2 regions of the Falsiruegeria litorea R37 genome follow, and region 1 is predicted to be linked to the other one. Evidence: riboswitches for the same ligand, from Rfam matches in the RefSeq annotation. Region 1 holds a riboswitch; the other holds the start of a gene.
What was found. A riboswitch is a leader RNA that binds a small molecule or an ion and turns the genes downstream of it on or off. The one in region 1 is predicted to bind thiamine pyrophosphate.
Positions count from the first base shown of each region.

Region 1 (5,181 bases):
TTGCACCATCTGGCCCAAGGGCGACGGGGCCATGCCCAGCAGAACTGCCAGTGCCATTTGTGCCTGTAGAGCGCCGATCATGCCCACGACCGGGCCCAAAACACCTGCTGTGGCGCAGCTTGCGCCGCTGTCGGGAGCCTCCGGGAAAATGGCGCGCAAGGAAGGCGCGCCGCCGCAGAACCCACCGACATAGCCACCCAGCCCAAGCACCGAGGCGCTGATCAACGGCTTGCCTTGCTTGAGACATTCGTCACTGAGCGTATAACTGGCCGCGTAGCTGTCGGCACAGTCCAGAACCAAATCGGCCTTAGCAACCAATTCAGCTACATTTGCCGGTGTTAGAGCCTGTTTTCTTACCTCAACAGTGATCTCCGAGTTGATCGCACGGCAGCGCCCTGCCGCCACTTCGGCCTTGGACGCATCACAATCCGCTTCGGTAAACAGCGTCTGCCGGTGCAAATTAGACAGGGCAACAACGTCCGCGTCCAGCAACAGCAGATGTCCCACACCAGCCCCCGCCAGCAAAGGCAAAGCAGGAGCCGCCAACCCGCCGCAGCCCACCACCAGAACACGGGCGCGAGAAAGGCGATCCTGCCCCTGCGTCCCGACTTGCGGCAAGATCATCTGGCGGGCGTAACGGTTCATCTGGTCGCCTCAAGCCACTGACGCACGCGACCTTCGGGGTCGTCGTTCAGAGTGATGTCGGTCACAGCCGATACGATGTCTGCACCGGCCTCCAAAACGCCCGGTGCGCGCTCGACACTCATCCCGCCGATACCAACCAGGGGGATGTCGCGCACGCGCTCTTTCCATTCGGTCACGCGCGGCAGGCCCTGTTGGTGCCATTTCATCTTTTTCAGGATGGTCGGATAGACCGGACCAAGCGCAACATACTCCGGATCCATCGCCAGAACCCGCTCCAATTCGTCATCGTCATGGGTCGAAACACCCAGCTTTAGACCCGCTTTTCGGATCGCAGACAGGTCCGCGTCATCCAGATCTTCTTGCCCCAGATGCAGCCATTCAACGCCCAGATCAATCGCAGCCTGCCAATAGTCGTTGATCACAAGTGTGCAGCCATGATCGGCGCACAAATCACGACCCTTGGCGATCTGCGCACGGATCACATCGTCCGGCTGATCCTTGATCCGCAGCTGCACCAGCTTGATACCCAGAGGCAGCATCCGCTCCAGCCAGTCGGTGTGGTCAAAGATGGGATAAAAACGATCCAGGCTCATGACAGAAATGCCTTTCCAATGACAGGAGTCGAAGGCTCGGCCATATCGCGCGCCTCGATCGGGTCGGCCTGATGCGCCAAACGCCCGGCCTGGACCGCCAGCGCCATGGCCTTGGCCATCAACTGCGGCTCGCCTGCGCGCGCGACGGCTGTGTTCAGCAGCACGGCGTCATAGCCCAACTCCATCGCGTGTGACGCATGGGACGGCAGACCAATGCCCGCGTCCACCACCAGCGGCACATCGGGGAATTCGGCCCGCATCGCGCGCAGGGCGTATTCGTTGTTCAGCCCCCGGCCCGAACCAATCGGCGCGCCCCAGGGCATCAGCACCTCACACCCGGCTTCTAGCAACCGTTCGCCTACGATCAAATCGTCGGTGGTATAGGGGAACACCTGAAACCCGTCTTCGGTCAGGATGCGCGCGGCCTCGACCAGTTGGAACACATCCGGCTGCAGACTATCGGTATGCCCGATCAGCTCCAGCTTGATCCATTTGGTGTCGAACACCTCGCGCGCCATATGGGCGGTGGTGACGGCCTCTTTCACCGTGTGGCAACCAGCTGTGTTGGGCAGGATCAGCACGCCCAGGTCCTGGATCATTTTCCAAAACGTCTGTCCTGCGCCGCCTTCACGTCGCAGCGACACCGTCGCCACACCCGCACCACTGTCACGGAACGCTTGCTCCAGGATCGCGGGGCTGGGATATTGCGCTGTGCCCAACATCAGCGGGTTGGGCAGCTCAGTGCCATACAGCGTCCGCATCACCTCAGCCCCCCTGCATCGGGGCGAGCACTTCGACCCGGTCGCCATCATTCAGCCGGTGACCGGCGCGCAGGGACGAGGGTACAAAATCCTCATTCACTGCCGTGGCAACCCTGCCCGAATAACCGCACTCATCAAGCAAAGCGGCCAAGGTCTCGGCGGCCACCTCGCGGGGTTCGCCATTAAGCACGATCTTCATCGACCATCTCCGAATGTTTGTTGTCCAGCACCAGGTCCGCGACACCACGCGCAACCGCAGGCGCCAGCAGATACCCGTGCCGATAAAGGCCATTGGCATAAACCCGCCCGCCGATCCGGCGAATACGCGGCAGGTTGTCAGGAAACGCAGGTCGCAGATCGACACCGATTTCCAGAACCTCGGCCTCGCCAAAGGCCGGGTTGAGTGCATAGGCGGAGCTGAGCAATTCCAACATCGAGCGCGCGGTGATGCGACCCGAATCCTCACTTTCGATCATCGTGGCGCCCAGCATGTAAACGCCATCGCCACGCGGCACGATGTAAAGCGGCAGGCGGGGGTGCAACAGTCGAACAGGCCGGGTTAGAGCCACATCAGGGGCGCGGATCACCAACATTTCGCCCTTGACGCCGCGCAGATCAGTCAGCGTATCGCGTGCGGACAGACCCCTGCAATCAATGACGTTTTCCAAGCCTTCCGGAGCAACGGTTTGATGAAAGGTCACACCCTTATCGACCAGCGCTGCATGCAGATCGGCCAATGCCTTTCGGGGATCGAGATGCGCCTCCTTGTCAAAGTACAACCCTTTGCCGAACGCCCCCAAATCAGGCTCTAACTCGGCGATTTCGCCGCGCCCAACATCAATAAACCCCTCGGTCCGTCGTGAAAACCGGCGTAGATCAGGCAGGTCGCGCGCGTTGGCAACCACCAATGTTCCCACATAAGTCACATCCGTCTTGTCGGCCCACCATCCGATAGCCTCTTGCCCCAGACGCAGCACGGGCTCTTCGGCGTTCTCATATTCACACCAGGGCGCCAACATGCCCCCGGCCCACCATGAACAGCCATGCGGCCCTGGGGGGCCAGCGGGGTCATAGACATTCACCGTGGCGCCACGCGCAACCAGTTCGGTCGCGACCGACAGACCGGCAACGCCCGCCCCTATGACGGAAAAATCGCTCATGCCCAGACCTTGTGGAAGTGATGCACAGGCCCATGGCCGTGGCCGACGCCCAGAGTGTCGGCCTGAGCAATCGCGCCCTGCAGATATGCGTGTGCTTGCGCGACCGCCTCGGGCAGGTCCAATCCCTTGGCGAGACCAGCCGCAATTGACGAAGACAAAGTGCAGCCAGTTCCATGAGTGTTCTTGGTATCCCGACGCGGCGCAGCGTAATCGCCCGCAACGCGTTCATCAGCCAGCAGCAGATCATGGCAGACGTCGCCTTCGGCATGACCGCCCTTCATCAGCACCGCATTGGCCCCCAGTGAACACAGAGCCATCCCCTGCTCTACCATCTCTTCGGGGGTTTCGGCGACCATCCGGTCCAGCAAACACGCGGCCTCGGGGAGGTTCGGCGTTAGAACGGTGGCGCGCGGCAAGAGCACATCGCGCAGGGTTTGCACCGCCTCGCGCGCCAGCAAGGCGTCACCAGATTTGGCGATCATCACCGGGTCGAGCACCACAGGACCGTCGAAACCTGTGATTCCATCAGCAACTGTTTGAATGATCTCGGGCGTGGCCAGCATACCGATCTTGATCGCACCCACGTTCAGATCGGACAGAACCGCATCGATTTGCGCCGCAATCACATCCAGCGGAATGCCATGCACCGCCGTCACCGCTTGTGTATTCTGCGCCGTCACGGCGGTGATCACACTTGCACCGTAAACACCCAGCGCTGACATCGCCTTGAGGTCCGCCTGAATGCCCGCGCCGCCGCCGCTGTCGGATCCGGCGATTGTAAGCGCAATTGATGCCATCGGTTGCTCCATCATCTAGGTGGGCAATCGGAGCATGGAAGGTGAGCCTGTGACTAAGACCGTTTCCTACGCCGGAATTGCCCGGATCAGGTTCGATGGGTTGGTGGTAGACACCTCTCAGCCAATGCAGGCACCCCAACGGTTGGCGCGAACATCTCAGGGGTTGGGCAGTTTATCAATAGCCAAAAGCCTTGTTTTGTGGGTCCAGTCTGGACTTATTGACCTTTCCAGATACAAAAAAGGCCGCCCATTTGACGGGGCGGCCCTTGTTTTGGAGTGTGCTGGTGTCAGCCCTTCATGCCATCCCAAAAGGATTTGACCGACGAGAAGAAGGTCTTGCCTTCGGGGTTGTTGTCCTCGCTCAAGTCCTCAAACTCTCGCAGCAGTTCTTTTTGGCGGCTGGTCAGGTTGACCGGCGTCTCTACGGCAAGTTCGATGAACATATCGCCGACGCCACCGCCGCGCAGGGCAGGCATCCCCTTGCCACGCAGACGCATCTGACGACCAGATTGGCTGCCAGCAGGGATCTGCACCCGGCCACGACCGCCATCAATGGTCGGCACTTCGATCGAACCACCCAAAGCAGCATTCGCCATCGAAACCGGCACACGACAATAGAGGTTCACGCCATCGCGTTCGAACAGTTCGTGCTGGGCCACCTCAACAAAGATGTATAGATCGCCCGGAGGACCACCGCGCATCCCGGCCTCGCCCTCGCCAGCCAGGCGAATGCGGGTGCCAGTTTCGACACCGGCAGGGATATTCACAGACAACGCGCGATCTTTTTCGACGCGGCCTGCGCCCTGGCAAGACTTACAGGGGTTCTTGATGATCTGACCCAGGCCCGAACAGGTCGGGCAGGTCCGCTCTACTGTAAAGAAGCCCTGCTGTGCACGCACCTTGCCCATGCCCGAACAGGTCGGGCAGGTGGTGGGTTCGACACCACCTTCGGCGCCGCTGCCGTCGCAGGACGAACAGCTAACCGCAGTCGGCACGTTGATTGTCTTTTGCATGCCGGCAAAGGCATCATCCAGAGACACTCGCAGGTTATAACGCAAATCCGAACCGCGCGCGGCACGACGTCCACCGCCACCGCGTTGGCCACCCATGAAATCGCCAAAGAGATCGTCAAACACGTCCGAGAACGCTGACGAGAAATCGCCAGAGCCGAAGCCAGCACCGGGACGACCACCGCCGCCGCCCATGCCATTTTCAAACGCAGCGT
Region 1 is NZ_FWFO01000005.1:89,617-94,797, reverse strand. It holds gene TRL7639_RS20290 (HesA/MoeB/ThiF family protein) at 1-645, opposite strand, end outside; gene TRL7639_RS20285 (thiamine phosphate synthase) at 642-1,238, opposite strand; gene TRL7639_RS20280 (thiazole synthase) at 1,235-1,999, opposite strand; gene thiS (sulfur carrier protein ThiS) at 2,004-2,198, opposite strand; gene TRL7639_RS20270 (FAD-dependent oxidoreductase) at 2,182-3,159, opposite strand; gene thiD (bifunctional hydroxymethylpyrimidine kinase/phosphomethylpyrimidine kinase) at 3,156-3,956, opposite strand; TPP riboswitch at 4,003-4,104, opposite strand; gene dnaJ (molecular chaperone DnaJ) at 4,244-5,181, opposite strand, start outside.

Region 2 (5,181 bases), on a different contig from region 1:
GCTGCATTTGCCCGTCGCATGACCCGCACGGCCAAGGCACTCGGAATGACGCGCACCACGTTCAAGAACGCGCATGGCCTGACCGAAAGCGGTCATATGTCGACCGCGCGGGACATGACCACGCTGGGGCGGCATCTGCTTTATGATTACCCCCAATACTACAACCTGTTTTCGCGCAAATCGACAAACGCGGGAATCAAATCGGTGAACAACACCAACCGCCGTCTTCTGGCCGCTTATCAGGGCGCAGACGGGATCAAGACAGGCTACACCCGCGCGGCGGGTTTCAACCTGGTGGCCTCTGCCAAACGGGGCAACGAGCGCATCATCGCAACCGTGTTTGGCGGCAAATCCAGTTCGTCGCGCAACGCCAAGGTGGCCGAGCTACTGGACCTGGGCTTTCGCCGCGCACCGTCGCGGGCGCCAATCCGCAAGCCGAGCCGTCCTGCCTATGTTGGCAACACCACAGCGGGCGGCAGCGGCAAGACGATTCGCTTGGCCGGTGCACCCAAAACCAGCCTACGTCCGCAATCTCGTCCCGCAGCAGGCGCTGTTCTGGTGGCTGAAGCCGCCAAGCAAAACCAAGACAGCATCCAGGCCAGCATTAATGAAGTCATAGCCGAGGTTGGCTCGGTGGCGCCTGCAGCCCCGGGAACGCGACCCGCGCTGCGGCCAGAAAACCTGGTTCTGACTTCGGTCGACCCCGAGCCGGCAGCCGCACCGCAGCCTGAGCAAGAGGTTGTGACCCGCTTGTCGACATCTGGCGGTCATCACTGGGGAATCAACGTCGGACGCTATACCAACCGCTATCAGGCCGAGAAAGTTCTGTTGCGCACTGCCCTAGCCGAGATGGCAACACTCGACGGGACCTTGCGCAAGGTCGATCAATCGACCCGTGGTTTCGACGCAACATTCCAGGGCATGACGCGCGATCAGGCTGATCTCGCATGCCGCCGCCTGAAGGCCCGTAACGTGACCTGCTTCATGATCGGCCCATCATAGAATTTACCACCAGCACTACCTCGTAAGATTTGACCGCGGAGCTCCGCGGTCATTTCTTTTGGGGTGACCCTTGTTGCGTTGGAGGGGGAACTCCCGCCCGTCGTCGATGTTTCTGACGAAACACCTCCTCCCGTTGGGCCGAGCCTCGCTGCGCTCGGCGGTTGGCGAATGGGGCGAACCGGTTCCCCGATCGGGACCACGCCGAGCCGAAGGCGAGGCGCCTGGCCCAAGGCCGCTAGCGGTGCCGACAAAGTCGGGATCGCTCGGGTGCGGGAGGTCTATCTGAATTGGTCTTATCAGCACTCTAGAACTGGAGCGTGGCCTTTGCCGTGCATATCGGTTACCCAAAGCGCACGCAGGGGGGTCCCACCTAGGGGACTGAGAGGCTGACGGTGCATCACGCACGGCGACGCGACCCTTTGAACCTGACCCAGTTGATACTGGCGGAGGAAGCTAGGGCATCGCAAACGCCGGGATCATGACCCGCCGCCTTGCCTGAGACGAGAGGGCCGTACACCCTCTTTTGCATCCAAGCCCACGTCATCTGTGTCTTTTTGAGTGAAACGCTTGAGGAGCACTGACATGAACGTCCCCAATCCAAAGATCACCACAGGTGGCTTGCCTGCCGCGCGCAAGATCTATGTGTCCGGCACGCAGCACCCCGACATCCGGGTGCCGATGCGCGAAATCTCGGTTCACCCGACCGCCGGAGAGCCGCCCCTGCCGGTTTATGACAGCTCGGGACCCTACACCGACCCGGACGTGCAGGTAGACATCAAGCGGGGCCTTGCCCCCCTGCGCCGTGCCTGGATCGAGGCGCGTGGTGACGTCGAAGACTACCAAGGCCGCGAAATCACCGCAGCCGACAACGGTTTTGTCGAAGGCGACCGGCTGACGCCCGAGTTTCCTGTCAAACCACGCCCGCTGCGCGCCAAAGATGGCAAGGCAGTCACACAATTGGCATATGCTCGCGCGGGCATCGTCACGCCAGAGATGGAATTCATCGCCATTCGCGAAAACCAACTGCGCGAAGCGGTGGTAGAGGCGCGTGACGGCAACGACTGGGGCGCCAACATCCCCGACTACGTCACACCCGAGTTTGTAAGGGACGAGGTTGCCGCAGGCCGCGCTATCATCCCGGCCAACATCAATCACCCCGAAAGCGAACCGATGATTATCGGCCGCAATTTCCTGGTCAAGATCAATGCCAACATGGGCACCTCAGCTGTTACGTCCAGCATGGAGGAAGAGGTCGACAAGATGGTCTGGTCGATCCGCTGGGGTGCCGACACGGTGATGGACCTGTCGACTGGTCGCAACATCCACAACACCCGCGAATGGATCATCCGCAACAGCCCTGTACCCATCGGCACCGTGCCCATGTATCAGGCGCTGGAAAAGGTGAACGGCATCGCCGAGGACCTGACATGGGAAGTCTTCCGAGACACGCTGATCGAACAGGCCGAACAGGGCGTCGACTACTTCACCATCCACGCAGGCGTGCGCCTGCACATGGTGCCGATGACCGTGAACCGCGTGACCGGCATCGTCTCGCGCGGCGGCTCGATCATGGCCAAGTGGTGCCTGCATCACCACAAGGAAAACTTCCTTTACGAGCATTTCGACGAGATATGCGACATCTGCCGCGCCTATGACGTGTCCTTCAGCTTGGGCGACGGTCTGCGCCCCGGTTCCATCGCGGATGCCAATGATGAGGCCCAGTTTGCCGAGCTGGAAACTCTGGGCGAACTGACCAAGATCGCCTGGGCCAAGGATTGTCAGGTGATGATCGAAGGACCCGGTCACGTCGCCATGCACAAGATCAAAGAGAACATGGACAAGCAGCTGGAGTGCTGCCACGAAGTTCCGTTCTATACGCTTGGGCCGCTCACCACGGATATTGCACCGGGCTATGACCACATCACGTCCGGCATTGGGGCGGCCATGATCGGTTGGTTTGGCTGTGCGATGCTTTGTTATGTGACGCCCAAAGAGCACTTGGGCCTGCCGGACCGGGACGATGTCAAAACAGGCGTGATCACCTATAAGATCGCCGCCCACGCTGCCGATTTGGCCAAGGGTCTACCGGGGGCGCAGCGTCGCGACGATGCCTTGTCACGGGCCCGGTTCGAATTCCGCTGGGAAGATCAGTTCAACCTGTCACTCGACCCGGACACGGCACGTGAATTCCACGATCAGACCCTACCCAAGCAGGCCCACAAGGTCGCGCATTTCTGCTCCATGTGCGGGCCCAAATTCTGTTCGATGCGAATTTCGCATGACATCCGCACCGAGGCGCAGAAAGAGGGGATGGAGGCGATGGCTGCCAAATTCCGCGAAGGGGGCGAGCTTTACATGCCAACCAAGGAGCCAGCCGAGTAGTCGATTCCAAAGGTTGCGTTGACACGCAAGCCGATCGCGGGTGGCGCGAAACGCGCCGCCCATGGGGGCGGTCGGCGCGTCGCCACGCTGCGCGCGGCCAGGAACAATAAAAACTTACCTTTCGAACTTGGTCACCTCGACCCCACCCTCGGTCAGGCAGCGCTTTACCGAGCGGGCAATCTGCAACGCCGTCGCGCCATCGCCATGCAGACAGATCGTATCGATCGAGGTCTCCAGCCGCTTTCCGCTCTCAGTGATGATCGCGCCTTTCTTGACCATTTCCAGAATGCGCGGCCCTGCGACATCCGCATCATGGATGACAGCCCCCGGCAGCGACCGATCCACAAGTGTGCCGTCATCATTGTAAGCCCGGTCGGCAAAGATTTCGCCAACCCATTTGCATCCCAACTCGCGCACGGCCTCTTCCTGCTTGGTCACGGCCAGCACCATCACGATGATATCCGGATCCACGTCCAGCGCGCCCTGATAGCAGGCCCGCGCCATGTCCAGATCAACCGAGCACATGTTGGCCAGCGCCCCATGCAATTTCAGATGCCGCACCTTGGTCCCCACGGCCTGCGCCATGCCCATCGCCGCGCCGAGCTGGTAGCGCACCAGATTGCGCAATGAGGCATGCGGCACCTTCATGTTGCGGCGACCGAACCCTTGCAGGTCGGGAAAGCCGGGATGCGCCCCAATACCGACGCCGTTTTCCGCCGCGATTGTCATGGTCTTGGCCATCACATCCGGGTCGCCCGCGTGAAACCCGCAAGCGATGTTGGCCGAGGTGATCACCTGCAACAGGTTCTCATCATCACCCATCTTCCAGGGGCCGAAACTTTCGCCCATATCCGCGTTCAGATCGACTTGGGTCATTCATTGTCTCCTTTGTCGGTGGCCGAAACCACACCGCTGATGAGTTGGTAGGACAGAAGGTCCGAAATGTCATTCGGATCACGCACCAGGGGCTCGACCTTACCAGGCAGGCGCGCCAGATCGCGCGTGAATGCGGCCTGCAACTCCGCCGCCTCTTCGAGCGTCACATACTTGAACCGGATCGCACCCCCTGCCGGGGTCTGCGCCGCGCGCGGCAAGTCACACGGCAACACGGTTGCAATCCGGGGGTACCCTCCGGTTGTCTGACATTCGTTGAGCAGGATGAAAGGGTTGCCGGTGCCCGTCATCTGGATATCACCTGGCGTGATCACCTCGGACAGGATATTGAGCTGGCCTTTGGCGGCAAAGCCCTCGCCCGCACTGTCCAACTGCATTCCCATGCGGTTGGCCCTGGGGCCACGGGTGAACTCTGTCTGTTCGAACCGGTCCAGGGTCGCATCATCAAACAGGTCACTCTGGAAGCTGCGCACAACATGCAGGGTGCCGCCTTGAAATCGGTCGGACACGGCAATCTTTTGCGCGGCATCCCCAGTGTCTTGCCCAACAGGCAGCATGTCGCCCGCTGCAACCACCTGCCCGACCTTGGCTGTCAGATGCACCGCACGCGAACCCAGGAAGGGGTCCGAAGAAATCCCGCCGCCCACGTGCAGATATCCATAGCTGCCCCGCGAAACGGCCCCAAGGCTCAGGCGCTGCCCCTTTAGCAGCTGGTGCGAGGCGTTCCAAACCGCAGGCGTTCCATCAATGCTGCACGCCATCGGCGCCCCGGTCAGGGCGATGCGCATGTCTTGGGACGCTTCGAATTCGCCCCCCATCCCCGCCATTTCCAACGCTGCAAGCTGCGGCGACTGCCCCAGCAACGCCGCGCCCTCGTGCAAGGCCATCAAATCGGCGGCACCC
Region 2 is NZ_FWFO01000004.1:23,661-28,841, reverse strand. It holds gene TRL7639_RS18165 (D-alanyl-D-alanine carboxypeptidase family protein) at 1-1,002, shown strand, start outside; TPP riboswitch at 1,350-1,471, shown strand; gene thiC (phosphomethylpyrimidine synthase ThiC) at 1,585-3,384, shown strand; gene TRL7639_RS18155 (LamB/YcsF family protein) at 3,499-4,260, opposite strand; gene TRL7639_RS18150 (5-oxoprolinase subunit C family protein) at 4,257-5,181, opposite strand, start outside.
Region 2: another riboswitch for thiamine pyrophosphate. It lies ahead of thiC (phosphomethylpyrimidine synthase ThiC); the one in region 1 lies ahead of thiD (bifunctional hydroxymethylpyrimidine kinase/phosphomethylpyrimidine kinase).